One region of the Mesorhizobium sp. M0408 genome, then DNA from elsewhere that is predicted to be linked to it. Evidence: riboswitches for the same ligand, from Rfam matches in the RefSeq annotation. Region 1 holds a riboswitch; the other holds the start of a gene.
The links. A riboswitch is a leader RNA that binds a small molecule or an ion and turns the genes downstream of it on or off. The one in region 1 is predicted to bind thiamine pyrophosphate.

Region 1 (7,562 bases):
GCACATAGCCTTCCTCCGGCGTGTCGCCGTAAAGTAGCCCGTCTACGCCGGCAAGAAATGAATCGCGGTCGCGCGACCCGACACCGGGCGCGCCGAACTGGCGGGCGTGGCGCTGCGCGAGGTCTATACGCTGCGGCGTGTTGGGGTGCGTCGCCAGGAAGTCGAGGCTGGCGTCGGTAGCGCCGCTGATTGAGCGGAAATCGGTATAGGCCGACATCGACTGCAGGAAGCGGCCGGCGGCGTAGGGATCGAAACCGGCTTCGCCGATCGACTTGATGCCGATGGCGTCGGCCTCCAGCTCCTGATTGCGCGAGAACTGGGCCAGCCTCAGCTTGCCGCGGATCAGCGCCGCCTTGGCCGTCGGGTTGTCGCCGAGCACATCCGAAACGACCTTGGTCGCCAACCCCTCCTCGGCTTCCAGCTGCTGGCGCTGCAGGCCGTGGTTGGCCGTAACGTGGCCCATCTCATGCGCGATGACGGCGGCAAGCTCGGCGGAATCGTTGGCCAGCGCCAGCAGCCCGCGGGTGATGTAGAGATAGCCGCCCGGCAGCGCGAAGGCATTGACGTTGGGCGAGTTGAGGATGGTGATGCGGTAGGTCTGGGTTGGGTTGGCCGACACCACTGTCAGTCTGCCGACGATCTTGGCCACCATGCGCTCGAGCTTGGGGTCGGAATACTCGCCGCCATAGGTGGCGAGGATGCGCGGGTGCTGCGCCTTCGCCAGTTGAGCGAGCTTGCCGTTGGCGGCGACATTGTCGACCGTGATCGGCTTGTCGGAGGGCTGGAAGCCCGATTCCTGCACGTCGGGAGGCGTGAACATCTGGCAGCTTGCCAGCGCCACGGCAAGACCGGCCAGCGCCAGAAAGCGCGCCAGCGGTTTCACCCTCCGATTGTCGATGCCGGTCGGCAGATCGGCGTCCTTTCAAGTCCTGGCACGTGACCGCGAAAATCGGGCGCGATTTCCGGAAAGCATCACGCGCAAAATCAAGTGCTACGGCGTCCTTCGTGCGTCCGACAGATACGAGGCAGCAAGGGCAAATCACGGTCTAGGCCGGACCAGCTCCTGGCGGACCTAGCCACACTACCTCGACCATGGCAAGCAAGCGCCGCTTCGCCTTCCGCCGGTTTGACCATAAATTATGTCCGCTTCCGGGCAACATCTCGTGATCCAACCGCAAACGGACCCGAGCCGATATAGCGTCGGAATGCCTCCGGTCCAGCCCCGACGAAAAAATCGGCCGCGGTGCCCGTCGCGGCAACCGTGCCACCATCCAGGAAAATCATGTTTTGGCCGATACGGCGCGCATCGTCCGGCTGGTGCGTGACGAATAGCACCGTCATGCGCTGCTCCGAATGGACGTCGGCCACCAGGTCGAGCATGTCGTCGCGCAGTGCCGGTCCGAGCGAAGCGAACGGCTCGTCGAGCAACAACACCGGCCGGTCGCGCACCAGGACACGGGCGAGCGCGACGCGCTGCCGCTCGCCGCCCGAGAGTTCGCGCGGCAGCCGGCTTTCCTTGCCGGCAAGGCCGACGCGCTTCAGCGCTGCGGCGATTGCGGCGCGGTCAGCCTCGCTCAGCCTGAGCGAAGACGAGCGGCCGAGCCCGACATTCTGCTCGAGGGAAAGATGGGCAAACAGGTTGTTTTCCTGGAACACCATCGATACCGGCCGCGCTGATGGCGGCGCAGTGCTGACTTCGGCGCCGCCGATCAGCACGCGGCCTGACCGCGGCGTCTCGAAGCCGGCCACCAGATTGAGCAGCGTCGACTTTCCCGAACCGCTCGGCCCCATGATGGCGGTGATTTCCGACGCCGGGAAATCGACATCGAATACAAGCGGCGTTTCACCATAGCTGAACGAGACATTATCGAGCCGCACGGCCGCGCCTTTTTCCACCGAAATGGACCGTTCCGGGCTGATCGGCATCATGATTTCTCGCTCCTTCCCAGCCAGTCCGCGGCCAACACCAGCGCCAGGCAGACAAGGCCGAGCAGCAGCGCCAGCCCGGCCGCATCCTCGGTGCGGTAACTGCCCATGCGCGCCAGCAGCAGATAGGGCAAGGTCTGCACGGAATCGCTGCCGAATAGCGCAATGACGCCGAGATCGCCGAGCGACAGCGCCATGGCGAAAGCGAAGCCGGTGGCGAGTGGCCTCCGTAGCGACGGCCAGTCGACCAGCCGCAACCGGTTCCAGCCCGAGATACCAAGCTGTGCACAGAGCCGTTCGTGGCGTTCGCTCGCCGCGTCATAGGCAGGGCGGATGGCGCGGATGGCGAACGGCATCGCCATCACCGCATTGACCGCAACGACCATGACAGGGGCGATCGCAAAGACATCGCCGACGGTGCGCAGGAGCAGGAACCAGCCGGCGCCGATGACGATGGGCGGCACCACCAGGACGAACCCCGCACCGGTGTCGGCCAGATGTTCGAGCAGTGTCCGCCGGCCTGTCCGCCGGGTGAGCGCCAGCGCCCGGCGCGCCATGACCAGCGACAGCGACAACGCCACAGAGAGCAGCGCCGATAGGAGGGAGAGCACGGCACTGGTCGCCGTCGCTTGCCGCACCGCGCTCTCGCCGGCCAGGCGGACGAGATCGGCGCCAAGCCCGGCTGCCAACGTGGCCGCCATCGGCCCGGCGACAAACAGCAGTGCCAGCCCGATCGCCAATGCGTTCAGCACGGTCTCGGCCGCACCGGCTGAAAAATACCGGCGCGGCGCCACCGGCAGATTGGCATCCCCGACCATATTGGCGCCGAGCCGCGTCAAGGCCAGCACGACGACGAAGGTCAGGGCAATCTGCAGCAGGGTCAGCGTCACAGCCCGCGCCGGGTCGAAGTCGAAACGCAGCGCCTGGTAGATGGCAACCTCCAGCGTGGTCGCGCTGGGTCCGCCGCCGAGCGTAAGCACGATGGTGAAGGAGGTGATGCACAGCATGAAAACGAGCCCGGCAACGCCCGGCAAGGCCGCACGCAGCGGCGGCCATTCGATCAGCCGGAAGGCCGGCACAGCACCCATGCCAAGCTGGCTCGCCAGCCGCCATTGGTCGGCCGGCACGGTCTGCAACGCCTCCAGGAACAGCCGCGTCGCCAGCGGCAGGTTGAAGAAGACATGGGCGACGAGTATGCCCGACAGGCCATAGATGCCGGGCCAGCTCTGGCCGCCTAGCGCGCCGAGCGTGCCGGCAAAATAGCCGGCGCGGCCATAGAGCGCCAAGACACCGAGTGCGGCAACAATGGCCGGCAGCGCCAGCGGCACGGCGAAAAGCTGGAGGATGAAGCCTCGCCCGAAAAAACGCGGATGCCGCGACAGGGCGCGCGCGACGAACAGCGCCGGTGCGACGGAGAGCAGGGTCGACAGCAGAGCCTGCCAGAGCGTGAAACGGACGACGCGCAAGAGATAGGAATCGAAAGCGGAGGCGGCGCCGGACAGGTCGCGTGTGGCTTCGACGACGAGCCCGGCGAATGCACCGCCGATCAGCAGCGCGATGGCGGCGAGCGCGACGATGCCGGCAGTGACGCGGGGATCGGCCGGATGACGCGTACGCATGTCGCGCTACCCGACACTACGACAGGTGTTGATCGAAGGAAATACCTGGCAATGGCCGAGCCCACCCCTCTCTGGCCTGCCGGCCATCTCCCCCTCAAGGGGGGAGATTGCGCACTCAGCCGCCTTCGCCAATCTCACAAGTGGCAGGACGAGGAGAGGCGACAAAGCTGCCGATCTCCCCCCTTGAGGGGGAGATGGCCGGCAGGCCAGAGGGGGGTGGCTTGGCGCAAACATCCGACGAGGCTTGAGCCCTACTTGCTCATCGCCGCAAGCCACTCATCGACCCAGGCCTTGCGGTTGGCCGCGACGTCTTCCGGGCTGAACAGCAAGGTCTTGGTCGGCTTGACCAGCTTGTCGAACGCCGGGTTGAGCGGCTTGTCGGTTTTGCCGGCCGGGAACATCCAGTTGGTTTCGGGAATGACATCCTGAAATTTCGGTCCGGTCATGAAGGCAATGAACTTTTCTGCCAGCGGGTTCTTCGCACCCTTGGTGGTGATCCCCGCAACCTCGATCTGCAGATATTCGCCCTCCTCGAAGGACGCCGCCTGGTAGCGCTCGGTGTTTTCGGCGACCATGTGGTAGGCCGGCGAGGTGGTGTAGGACAGCACCATCGGCGCCTCGCCCTTGGTGAACAGGCCGTAGGCCTCGCTCCAGCCCGGCGTTACCGTCAGCACCTTCGCCTTGAGTTTGGCCCAGGCTTCCGGCGCCTTGTCGCCATAGACCGACTTGACCCACAGCAGCAGGCCAAGGCCCGGCGTCGAGGTGCGCGGATCCTGGATGACGATCTTCTCTCCGGCATCGCCCTCGACCAATTCCCTGAGGCTCTTCGGCGGGCTCTTCAGTTTTTCGGTATCGTAGACGACGGCGAAATAGCCATAGTCGAACGGCACGAAAATATCGTCGCTCCAGCCGCCCGGCACACTGACGCCCGACACGGTGCCGTGCAGCGAAAACAGGCCGGTTGCCTTGGCGTCGGCGGTTAAGTTGGTATCGAGGCCAAGTACGATGTCGGCCTTGGTCGCGGCGCCTTCCAGCTTCACACGGTTGAGCAGCGCCACGCCGTCGGCGACCGAGACGAATTCGACGACGCAACTGCATTCGGCCTCGAAGGCCTTCTTCACCGCCGGTCCCGGACCCCAATCGGCGGTGAAGCTTTCATAGGTATAGACCGTCAGTCTATCCTGTGCCGATGCCTGCCCTGGCAGGGCGAGCGCGGATGCCGCAAGCAGGACAATTGAGACAAGAGAGTGGAAAAAACTGCGCATCGGCGCCTCCTTCGTTCGCGTTGAAAGGAATTGAGGCGTCGGGCTGTCCGAAACGTCTAATCCCTCCGCCGGTACAAACCGGATCAGGTTCAGCGGGTTGGCAGTCTTGCCTCTCAGCCGGTCCGCGAAAATCGCGTCCGGCACCCCGTTAGAGCGTTGCGACACATAGGCCCGGCCGAAGTGCTGCGCAAGCGGAAGTTTGCCGGGCATCCAAAGCCCAGCCTTCCGTTTCGTCTGCCGTTTCATCTTCCGTTTCCGGGGCAGGGCTGGTAAGGGCCACGAGATATGAGCACATTCACCATCCTGCTTGGCGGCGATCTCATCCGCACGCCGCTGCTCGACCGCCAGGTCGAAGGCTCGCGCGTCATCGCCGCCGATGCCGGCATCGGTCATGCCCGCATGCTGGGCCTGAGGCCGGAACTCTGGGTCGGCGATTTCGATTCGGTGCCTGCCGATTTGCCGGAGGATCTGGCCGCCGTGCCACGGCAGGTATTTCCCGCTGAAAAGGACAAGACCGACGGTGAACTCGCTATCGCCGCCGCGCTCGAACGCGGTGCGACCAGCCTTGTGCTCGCAGGCGCCTTCGGCGGCAAACGCACCGACCACATCTTCCTGCATCTGGCGCTGAGCGTCCGGCTGGCGGAAGGCGGAACGGAAGTGCTTTTGACCAGCGGCGCACAGGAAGGCACTCCTTTGCTGCCTGGAAAGACTGGCTTCGACTATGTCGACGGCACGCTGTTTTCGGTGCTCGGCTTTTCGGATCTCGCCGGCCTGACAGTCACCGGCGCCAAATGGCCGCTCGACCATGTCGAGGTTGCGTTCGGCTCGTCGCTGACCATTTCCAACGAGGTCAGGGGCCGGCTGGAAATCGCGCTGGCCAGCGGCCGCGCGCTGCTGCTCGCGCATCCCTACCCTTTTCCGGAAAGCTGAGCCCAGAAAGCTGACATGGCGCCGCCGCTTCTCAATCTCGACGGGATAAAGCTGACCTTTGGCGGCACGCCGCTGCTCGACGGTGCCGCCCTGACGGCCTCAGTTGGCGACAAGATCGCCCTGGTCGGCCGCAACGGCTCTGGCAAGTCGACGCTCCTCAAGATCGCCGCCGGGCTGATCGAACCGCAGGACGGCGAAGTCTTCCGCCAGCCTTCGGCGACCGTGCGCTACTTGCCGCAAATGCCCGACATGGACGGCTTTGCGACTGTCCGCGCCTATGTCGAGGCGGGGCTCGGGCCGGCCGACGATCCCTACCGCGCCACCTATCTGATGGAGCATCTCGGCCTGACCGGCGAGGAACGGCCGAACGACCTCTCCGGCGGCGAGGCGCGGCGCGCCGCCCTCGCCCGCGTCATGGCGCCGGAGCCCGACATTCTCCTCCTCGATGAGCCGACCAATCATCTTGACCTTTCGGTCATCGAATGGCTGGAGGAGGAGCTTGCCCGCACCTCCTCGGCACTGGTCGTCATCTCGCATGACCGCCGTTTTCTCGAGCGCGTGTCACGCGCCACAATCTGGCTCGACCGCGGCCAGACCCGCCGTCTCGACAAGGGCTTTGGCTATTTCGAGGAATGGCGCGACACGGTGCTGGAGCAGGAAGAGCGCGAGCAGCACAAGCTCGGTCGCCAGATCGTGCGCGAGGAGCACTGGCTGCGCTATGGCGTGACAGCGCGGCGCAAGCGCAACATGCGCCGGCTCGGTGAGTTGCAGACCATGCGCCAGCGCTTTCGTGGTCATCGCGGCGCCGAGGGTGCGGCGACGATGACAGCCAGCGACGCCGCCGAATCCGGCAAGCTGGTGATCGAAGCCAGGAACATCGAGAAGAGCTTTGGCGATCTGACCGTGGTCAAGGGATTCTCGACCCGCATCCAGCGCGGCGATCGCGTCGGTCTGGTCGGGCCGAACGGCGCCGGCAAGACGACGCTGTTGAAGATGCTGACCGGCGAATTGAAGCCGGACGCAGGCACGGTGCGGCTCGGCACCAATCTGGAGATCGCCACGCTCGACCAGAAGCGCGAAGCCGTCGACCCGCAGGAGACATTGGCGCAGTATCTCACCGACGGGCGCGGCGAGAACCTCGTCATCAATGGCGAGCAGCGCCACGTCGTCTCTTACATGAAAGACTTCCTGTTCAAGCCGGAACAGGCGCGCACGCCGGTGCGCGAGCTTTCGGGCGGCGAGCGGGCACGGCTGATTCTCGCCCGCGTTTTGGCGCGGCCGGCAAACCTGCTTGTGCTCGACGAGCCGACCAACGACCTCGACATGGAGACGCTGGAGCTGCTGCAGGAACTGGTCGCCGGTTTTGCCGGCACGGTGATCCTGGTCAGCCACGATCGCGATTTCCTCGACCGCACCGTGACCAGCATCATCGCGCCGGATGGTGACGGCCGCTGGATCGAATATGCCGGCGGCTATTCCGACATGCTGGCGCAGCGCGGCGGCACCAGGCTGGACGACCGCAGGGGGCGGCCAAAAGCAGAAGCCGGTGAAGCGATGGCGGCAAGCAGGAGCGAAGCGGCCGCGCCGAAGGGCCCGGCCAAGAAACTGTCGTTCAAGCAGAAATTCGCGCTGGAATCGTTGCCCAAGAAGATCGAGGCGGTGTCGGCCTCGATCTCGCGGCTGGAGAACAACATCGCCGATCCGGCCTATTACGAGCGCGACCCGGCCTCGTTCCAGAAGACGATTGCCGCGCTCGACAAGGAGCGCGTCACACTGGCAGCGCTCGAGGGGGAATGGCTGGAACTGGAAATGCTGCGCGAGG
Region 2 (7,562 bases), on a different contig from region 1:
CCTCCCACCAGCATGAGGGTCGCTCTTTGCGCCCTTGGTTATCATGATCGGCCACCTACATCGCGTCAACAAAAGGGGGAGCTACATCCTGCTTGGGAGCCCCAGGAACAGCGGTTATACTGCTGCGCGGGGCAATGAAGTCGATCGGCTGACGATGCCGGAGCGTGCGGGCTTGCTCCGTCGCGCAGCAGCGACGATCAAATCCTATTGTGACGACATCGGCTATTCCGGAACGCCAGCCAATGACACCGGCTCTGACGACGTCGTCTTCGATCTGGAATCGATTGGGAGCATTGTCGAGATTTTTCCGGCCCTGAAGAGCGGAGATCGGCCCGCTCTTACCCATTCCTGCCCGACAGTTTGCGCCCAAGCCATCGCGCTCATTGGCTAATCGCGGCACCGTTCACCGCCCGCACAGAACTCTTACTACTACCAAAAAGAATACGCCGTTAACCAGATTTTCTAACCCGCCAATGCTTAATCGCGAGACTGAATGGGTGAGGTGATCGGTGTCAAACATAAGGGCGTTTCCGCTGTATCGGCGGCGGAAGTTGGTCGAGGGAGTTGCCCGCGTGCTGGAATCCAAGAACGGCGAGGAGGCGAATGCGTTCTGGCGCAGCACCGCCAAGACAATTCTCGTTCAGTTGTCCGAATCAGGAATTGCACCCGGGCGCGCCGAACAGGAAATTGGAACGCTTCTTCATGCCGTCTTACGCGAGATAGCCAGCCGGAGTGCTGCGAAACGCACACACTAGCGTCGACTCACGACGAATGATTGCCGCTTGCAGACTCGACTAGGCTTCGCACATGTTACTGCACTGCTCCCGTCGAATGCCAGGTTTCTCACCCCTCATTGCAATATGCGCAGCCGAACTGGCTCGGCCAAGCCGGTTTCGGCAAAAGGCAGGCAGCTAGCGCGGCTCCCGCCCAAAAAGCCGGTTTCGAATATTTCATTGTTTACTCCAGCTGGCACGTGCCCGGTGGCAGCCAGCTGGAAACCTGGCGGAGCCAACCAATTGAGATCGTGAAACACTCCACTTACGCCAACGGTTAAGCTCGCTGCCTATCGCCGCGCTGGCCCTAATCACCGTCCGTCGCGGTCTATAATGGGTCGGCTGGCTGCTCCGCGTCGCAATGCTGATTGCCGAAGGACTGGCGCGGCCATGGACGGGCAAGCGCAGGTCCTGATGCGATGTTTGGTGAATCTGGTTTGCTGGGCTTGCATTCCATGGTGGCTCTATCGGCTGGAATAAGCTTCTGGCGGGCAGTGTCCGTTCGAATGATGCTTTTGCGTTGCCTTGAGCGCAAGTTTTTGGCCAGCCAGCCAGCGCCCCTTCTTAAGCATGCTGCTGGTCAAGGCCCAGCGGCCTCTAGCTGCTAGTCCCCCCTCAACCAAGCCGCTGGGCCATACCCGCTAGAGCGAAGCGTGCTGTCTCGCACATTAGCAATCCCTTGCTTAAGGCCGTGCACGCTCCAGACTCGTTTCATGAAGCGGGGAATTGGAATTGGCGACGTGGTCGCAATCACCGCGACTGATCAGCGATCCGCCAAATTGGCGGCAAATCCATTGGAAAGCGCGCCAGACCGAAGCTATACCGCGCGGTTAGCCGGTCCCCATCGTCCTGCCACTCGACAGCGCTGGCAATAGAGCACCAGATCCCGGTCAATACAGCCGCCCTACCCTTCGCAAGACGGTCGATGAGGGCCTGGATATCTATCCCTATTCGGCCGCACCTAAGTTCCAGATGTCCCGATGCAGGCGCCATGTCCCGTCGTCGCCCTTTTTCCAGACGACGAGATACTTGCCCGCGACGGTGGAGAGGGCGCCGCCTTTGCTCGGCACACCGAGCGTAAATGCGCCAACTTCGTAGGCGAGATTCCCGCTCCCTTCCACTTCCAGCGCCCTCAGGGTGAGATTCTTCATCCCGGCCTTGATTGCGCCCTACCAGAATTCTTCCACGCCCTTGCGGTCATCGACGCGTTTGCCGTCGGGTGGCAGCAGGGCGGCATCGTCGGTATACATTTGACCTACCGCTGCTGCGTTTCCGCTGTTGAAGGCGTCCATGAATTTTACCAACGCCGCTTCGATGTCCTCACGAGCCGAGTGGGCGGCCGCAGACAATGCAGACGAAAGAAGCAGCACAGCAGCAAATGCAAATGACTGAACCAGTCTCATTTCGTCCTCCCTTGCGTGCCCGACATGCCCACCCGATGAATAGCGCCGACCCGAGGGCGCCGCGGCGTTCGATGGCCAGGCGCGGATTATATTAGACTTATCTGATATGACGGCGCAAGCGCAGCTGCGACCCTCTGAACGACCAGCGTAGCAGCTGCCGGAGAGCTTCAAAGCGGCGGCTACCGCCTCACTGCCCTCCTCGTCTCGACGAAAGAGTTCGTTCGAATGATGCTTTTCCGTGGCTTTGCTCGCAAGTTTTCGTCAGCCAGCACAGGGCCTCCTCTTACGCTCGCTGGTCGTCAAGGCCCAGCGGCCACTAGCTGACAGTCCCCCCGCAGCCAAGCCGCTGGGCCCCTCGACGTGGGGAACGAGCATTGGAGACGATGTCGCGCTTTCCGTTACAGCCCGAAGGCGGGTGACAGATGACCGCGTCAGCCTCTCCACCCCGAGCTACGATTTCACGCATTCGATCAGGCACAGCTCTCTCGGGCTAGCGCGCCAAGCATGAGTCAGCTCCCGAATGAGCAGGTGCCGCCCAGTTCAGCTTCGGCCCTTGGGCGCGCAAAGTATTGGGCGAGATCGATCGGCAGTCCGGTCGGCAAATTGGGGCAGCGATGGCGAGAATGAATGCCAGGAACTTCCCTTCGGTGCCGCTTCGTCGATCTGTTTGCCGAGAAGACGCGCGCGCTGCGTGCCGCCCCCCATACCGCAGAGAACTCACTTCAGGTCACACACACACACGACGCCACCGAGATCCTGCATCACTTTTCTACTCCGACGCCGCCACGTCACCAAGATCGGTCGCGAGCGTGATCGCGGCTATCAAATCGGGATCGCGCACCGGAGCGCTCTATGAGTGAGCCCCGAACGGCGCGCTCGAGCAATCCGGCTCGACGTAAGGCGGGCCATCTGTGCCGGCCTCGTGACTAAGAGACGGGCGAATGGCGGTTCCTGGACTCACCTTTCTGGTCTGAAGTCGCTTCCTTGAGCCGGTGGCGGAGTTCTTGCTTGATCGACTTCAGCACCGTTTTAGAATCGGTTTTCGGAAAATTTGTCTTGTGGCATCAATTTTCATGGGATAGGATCATTTTTCGTAGGTTTTGGCCGACTAAACCAAAATTCGATGGAAGGATTCGCTTTTCATGCCTGCGGTGCAACAGCACCAATTTTCAGGTCCTGTTACCGTTTTTCAGGAAATCCGCCTTCCTGAAACGGCGACCCCGGCCGGGTACAGCGCCCTGATCGGAGCCTACAGGCTCGCCGCGCCCTTGCCCCGTAGGTTGTTCGCCACTGGCGAGCATCATCGCATTACCGAACGGGAAGGCTGGCGGATCATGACCCCCCGCCATGCCCCAAATCCTACCCTCGAAGGCCACCTGACCTTTGCGCTCAAGTACGAGGGACTGGACCTTGCCGTCCTCAAGCGGCTGTTCCAAGTGACCGGTCCCGCGCCGATCGAGGCGCTGGTCCGTGAAAGCCCGACCGGCAGTTATGCCCGCCGCATCTGGTTTTTATATGAATGGCTGAGGGGCGCGCGTATCGATCTGCCTGACGCGGAGGCCGGACGATACATTCCGGTTGTCGATCCCGAGCTGCAGTGGCCCGGACCCGACAAGACCGCTTCGCGCTATCGCGTAAGGGACAATCTCCCCGGCACGCGTGAGTTCTGCCCTCTGGTGTTCCGCACCAAGATTCTCGAAAAATTCATCGGCCTTGAACTACCGCGGCGCGCGGAGGCAATCGTAGCGGACGTGCCGCGCGACCTCCTTGCTCGGACCGCCGCCTTTCTTTTGCTCAAAGACTCGCGATCAAGCTATGCGATCGAGGGCGAGCACCCGCCGCAAGATCGCATCCAGCGCTGGGGCCGCGCCATCGGCGAAGCCGGCCGCTGGCCGATCGATCGCGATGAGCTGCTGCGTCTGCAAAGAATTGTACTTGGTGACGCTCGTTTCGTAAGACTTGGCTTCCGAAAAGAAGGAGGTTTCGTCGGTGAGCATGACCGAGACAACGGCACGCCCTTGCCCGATCACATCAGCGCTCGGCCCGAGGACCTGCCGCGGCTAATCGATGGAATGGCGGCGTTCGATCAGGGCCCCGCGCAAAAGCTTGATGCAGTCGTAGCCGCCGCAATCCTCGCCTTCGGTTTTGTCTACATTCACCCGTTCGAGGACGGAAACGGCCGCATTCACCGCTACCTAATCCACCACGTCCTTGCCATGCGCGGCTTCAATCCGCCGGGAGTGGTCTTTCCCGTCTCGGCCGCGATCCTGGACCAGATCAACGAGTACAGGGGCGTGCTCGAGAGCTATTCGCAGCGCCTTCTGCCGTTGGTGGAATGGGAACCGACGCCGCAATTCAACGTCCGGGTGCTGAATGACACCGGTGATTTCTACCGGTTCTTCGATGCAACCCCGCACGCCGAATTCCTCTATGCTTGCGTTCAGCGGACGATCGAACGGGACCTTCCCGAGGAAACCGCATTTCTGCAGCGCTACGATCAGTTCCGGCAGCAGGTGGACGCCTTTATCGACATGCCCGAGCGGTTGACCGATCTGCTCTTCCGTTTTCTTCACCAGAATGATGGACATCTATCGAACCGCGCGCGCGAAAAGGAATTCGCCGCGCTGACCAGTGACGAGGCAGGAAGAATCGAGGCGATCTACGCGCAAACCTTTGGTGCCCATTGAAGGTGTGATCATCAGGATTGATTTTTAGTCCGACGGTTTGCGATTCCCTTGTCCCTGCCTTCATCTCCGACGCTTGACTTGTCGCCGAGACATGCACGATTTTTTCCGCACGGTCTGACCGGCCGCCGATCAGCCGCGGCCAGAACGCGCTTGACAAACCGGAGCCGTCCCGTCCAACCTCACGCATTCACCAGGGGAGTCCCGGCAAGGGGCTGAGATACTGCTGGCATTCGCGGCGCAGTGACCCGTTGAACCTGATCCAGTTCATACTGGCGTAGGGACGGTGCAAGCGCTTTGCGGGAGTTTACGCCCGAGGTCCTGTTTCAGCAGGTCGCTAGAAGCGTCTTTTCATCCTTCCGGCACAGAACTGGGTCTCCAATGCAACGAGCAAAGGAGCCTCAAGATGAATGCCCTCACCCCCGCCGTCTCGACGGGACCGCTGCCTGCCTCACGCAAAATCCACAAATCCGGTACCATCCACCCGCAGCTCAGGGTGCCGATGCGCGAAATCTCCGTCCATCCGACGGCAGGCGAGCCGCCGGTGACCGCTTACGATCCGTCCGGCCCCTATACCGACCCGACTGTCGAAACCAGCATCGAAAACGGCCTTGCACGGCTTCGCCATGAATGGGTCACCGCGCGCGGCGATGTCGAAGCCTATGACGGCCGCCACGTCCGGCCAGAAGACAATGGGTTTGCGGCGGGCGAGCGCCTAACACCGGAATTTCCAGTCCGCAACCGGCCACTCCGGGCCCAGACCGGCAAGGCGGTGACACAGCTTGCCTATGCGCGCGCTGGCATCATCACGCCCGAAATGGAGTTCGTCGCCATCCGCGAGAACCTTGGTCGCGAGATCCTGCACGGCAAGCTTGAGCGCGACGGCGAGGCCTTCGGCGCGGCGATCCCCGACTTCGTCACGCCTGAATTCGTGCGCGAAGAGGTAGCGCGCGGACGCGCGATCATTCCCGCCAACATCAATCATCCCGAGAGCGAGCCGATGATCATCGGCCGCAATTTCCTGGTGAAGATCAACGCCAATATCGGTAATTCCGCCGTCACCTCCTCGATGGCGGAAGAGGTCGAAAAAATGGTGTGGGCGATCCGCTGGGGCGCCGACACAGTGATGGACCTATCGACCGGCCGCAACATCCACAACATCCGCGAATGGATCGTGCGCAATGCGCCGGTGCCGATCGGCACTGTGCCGCTCTACCAGGCGCTCGAAAAGGTCGGCGGCATTGCCGAGGACCTGACCTGGGAAGTGTATCGCGACACGCTGGTCGAGCAGGCCGAACAGGGCGTCGACTATTTCACCATCCATGCCGGCGTGCGGCTGCACTACATCCCGCTGACCGTTGACCGGGTCACGGGTATCGTCTCGCGCGGCGGCTCCATCATGGCCAAATGGTGCCTGCACCATCACCGGGAGAGCTTCCTCTACGAGCATTTCGCTGAAATCTGCGACATCTGCCGCGCCTATGATGTGTCCTTTTCGCTCGGCGACGGCCTTCGTCCCGGCTCGATTGCCGATGCCAACGACGCGGCGCAATTCGCCGAGCTGGAAACGCTCGGCGAGCTGACGCAGATCGCCTGGGCGAAAGATTGCCAGGTGATGATCGAGGGGCCCGGCCACGTGCCGATGCACAAGATCAAGGCGAACATGGACAAGCAGCTCGCCGTCTGTGGCGAGGCGCCGTTCTATACGCTTGGACCGCTGACGACCGACATCGCGCCGGGCTACGACCACATCACTTCCGGCATCGGCGCGGCGATGATCGGCTGGTTCGGAACGGCCATGCTCTGCTACGTCACGCCCAAGGAGCATCTCGGCCTTCCCGACCGCGATGACGTCAAGACCGGCGTGATCACCTACAAGATCGCAGCGCACGCGGCCGACCTGGCGAAGGGCCACCCGGCGGCGAAAGTCAGGGATGACGCCCTTTCCCGCGCGCGCTTCGAGTTCCGCTGGGAGGACCAGTTCAACCTGTCGCTCGACCCCGAAACCGCACGGTCCTTCCACGACCAGACCTTGCCCAAGGAGGCGCACAAGCTGGCGCATTTCTGCTCGATGTGCGGACCGAAATTCTGCTCGATGCGCATCTCTCACGACATCCGCGCCGAGGCACAGAAAGAGGGCATGGCGGCGATGGCGGCGAAATACCGCGAGGGCGGCGATCTCTACGTGCCAGCGGACGAGACCGGCGCACCGCTCACGCCTCAGCCAGGTAAGCCATCATGAAGGTGCTGATAAAGGGGGCCGGCGTCGCCGGCCTCACCGCCGCCTTCGAACTCGCCGCCCGCGGCGCGACGGTCACTGTCGCCGAGATCCGGCATGGCCTTGGAGGCAATGCGTCGTGGTTCGCCGGCGGCATGCTGGCGCCATGGTGCGAGCGTGAAAGCGCCGAGCAGCCGGTGCTGGACCTTGGACGTGACGCTGCCGACTGGTGGGATGCGGTGCTGCCGGGTCAGGTGACACGGGGCGGAACACTTGTCGTGGCCCCCCCGCGTGATGCCGGCGAGCTCGACCGCTTCGCCAGCCGCACGTCGGGCCATCGGCGTGTCGATGAAGACGAAATTGCGCTCCTGGAACCCGACCTCGCCGGCCGCTTCCGGCGCGGACTGCTCTTCCCAGATGAGGCTCATCTCGACCCGCGCCAGGCGATGGCAGCACTTCATGACAAGCTCGCAGCCATGGGTGT

Region 2: another riboswitch for thiamine pyrophosphate. It lies ahead of thiC (phosphomethylpyrimidine synthase ThiC); the one in region 1 lies ahead of thiB (thiamine ABC transporter substrate binding subunit).

What each region holds. Positions count from the first base shown of each region.
Region 1 is NZ_JAMYRO010000003.1:103,400-110,961, forward strand. It holds gene NKI67_RS04515 (M48 family metalloprotease) at 1-883, opposite strand, end outside; gene thiQ (thiamine ABC transporter ATP-binding protein) at 1,138-1,929, opposite strand; gene thiP (thiamine/thiamine pyrophosphate ABC transporter permease) at 1,926-3,545, opposite strand; gene thiB (thiamine ABC transporter substrate binding subunit) at 3,797-4,810, opposite strand; TPP riboswitch at 4,854-4,968, opposite strand; gene NKI67_RS04535 (thiamine diphosphokinase) at 5,096-5,740, shown strand; gene NKI67_RS04540 (ABC-F family ATP-binding cassette domain-containing protein) at 5,756-7,562, shown strand, end outside.
Region 2 is NZ_JAMYRO010000002.1:89,935-97,496, forward strand. It holds gene NKI67_RS02595 (cysteine hydrolase family protein) at 1-45, opposite strand, end outside; gene NKI67_RS02600 (hypothetical protein) at 44-391, shown strand; gene NKI67_RS02605 (DUF6074 family protein) at 510-755, shown strand; gene NKI67_RS02610 (YybH family protein) at 1,721-1,924, opposite strand; gene NKI67_RS02615 (YybH family protein) at 1,943-2,176, opposite strand; gene NKI67_RS02620 (Fic family protein) at 3,319-4,863, shown strand; TPP riboswitch at 5,046-5,162, shown strand; gene thiC (phosphomethylpyrimidine synthase ThiC) at 5,267-7,102, shown strand; gene thiO (glycine oxidase ThiO) at 7,099-7,562, shown strand, end outside.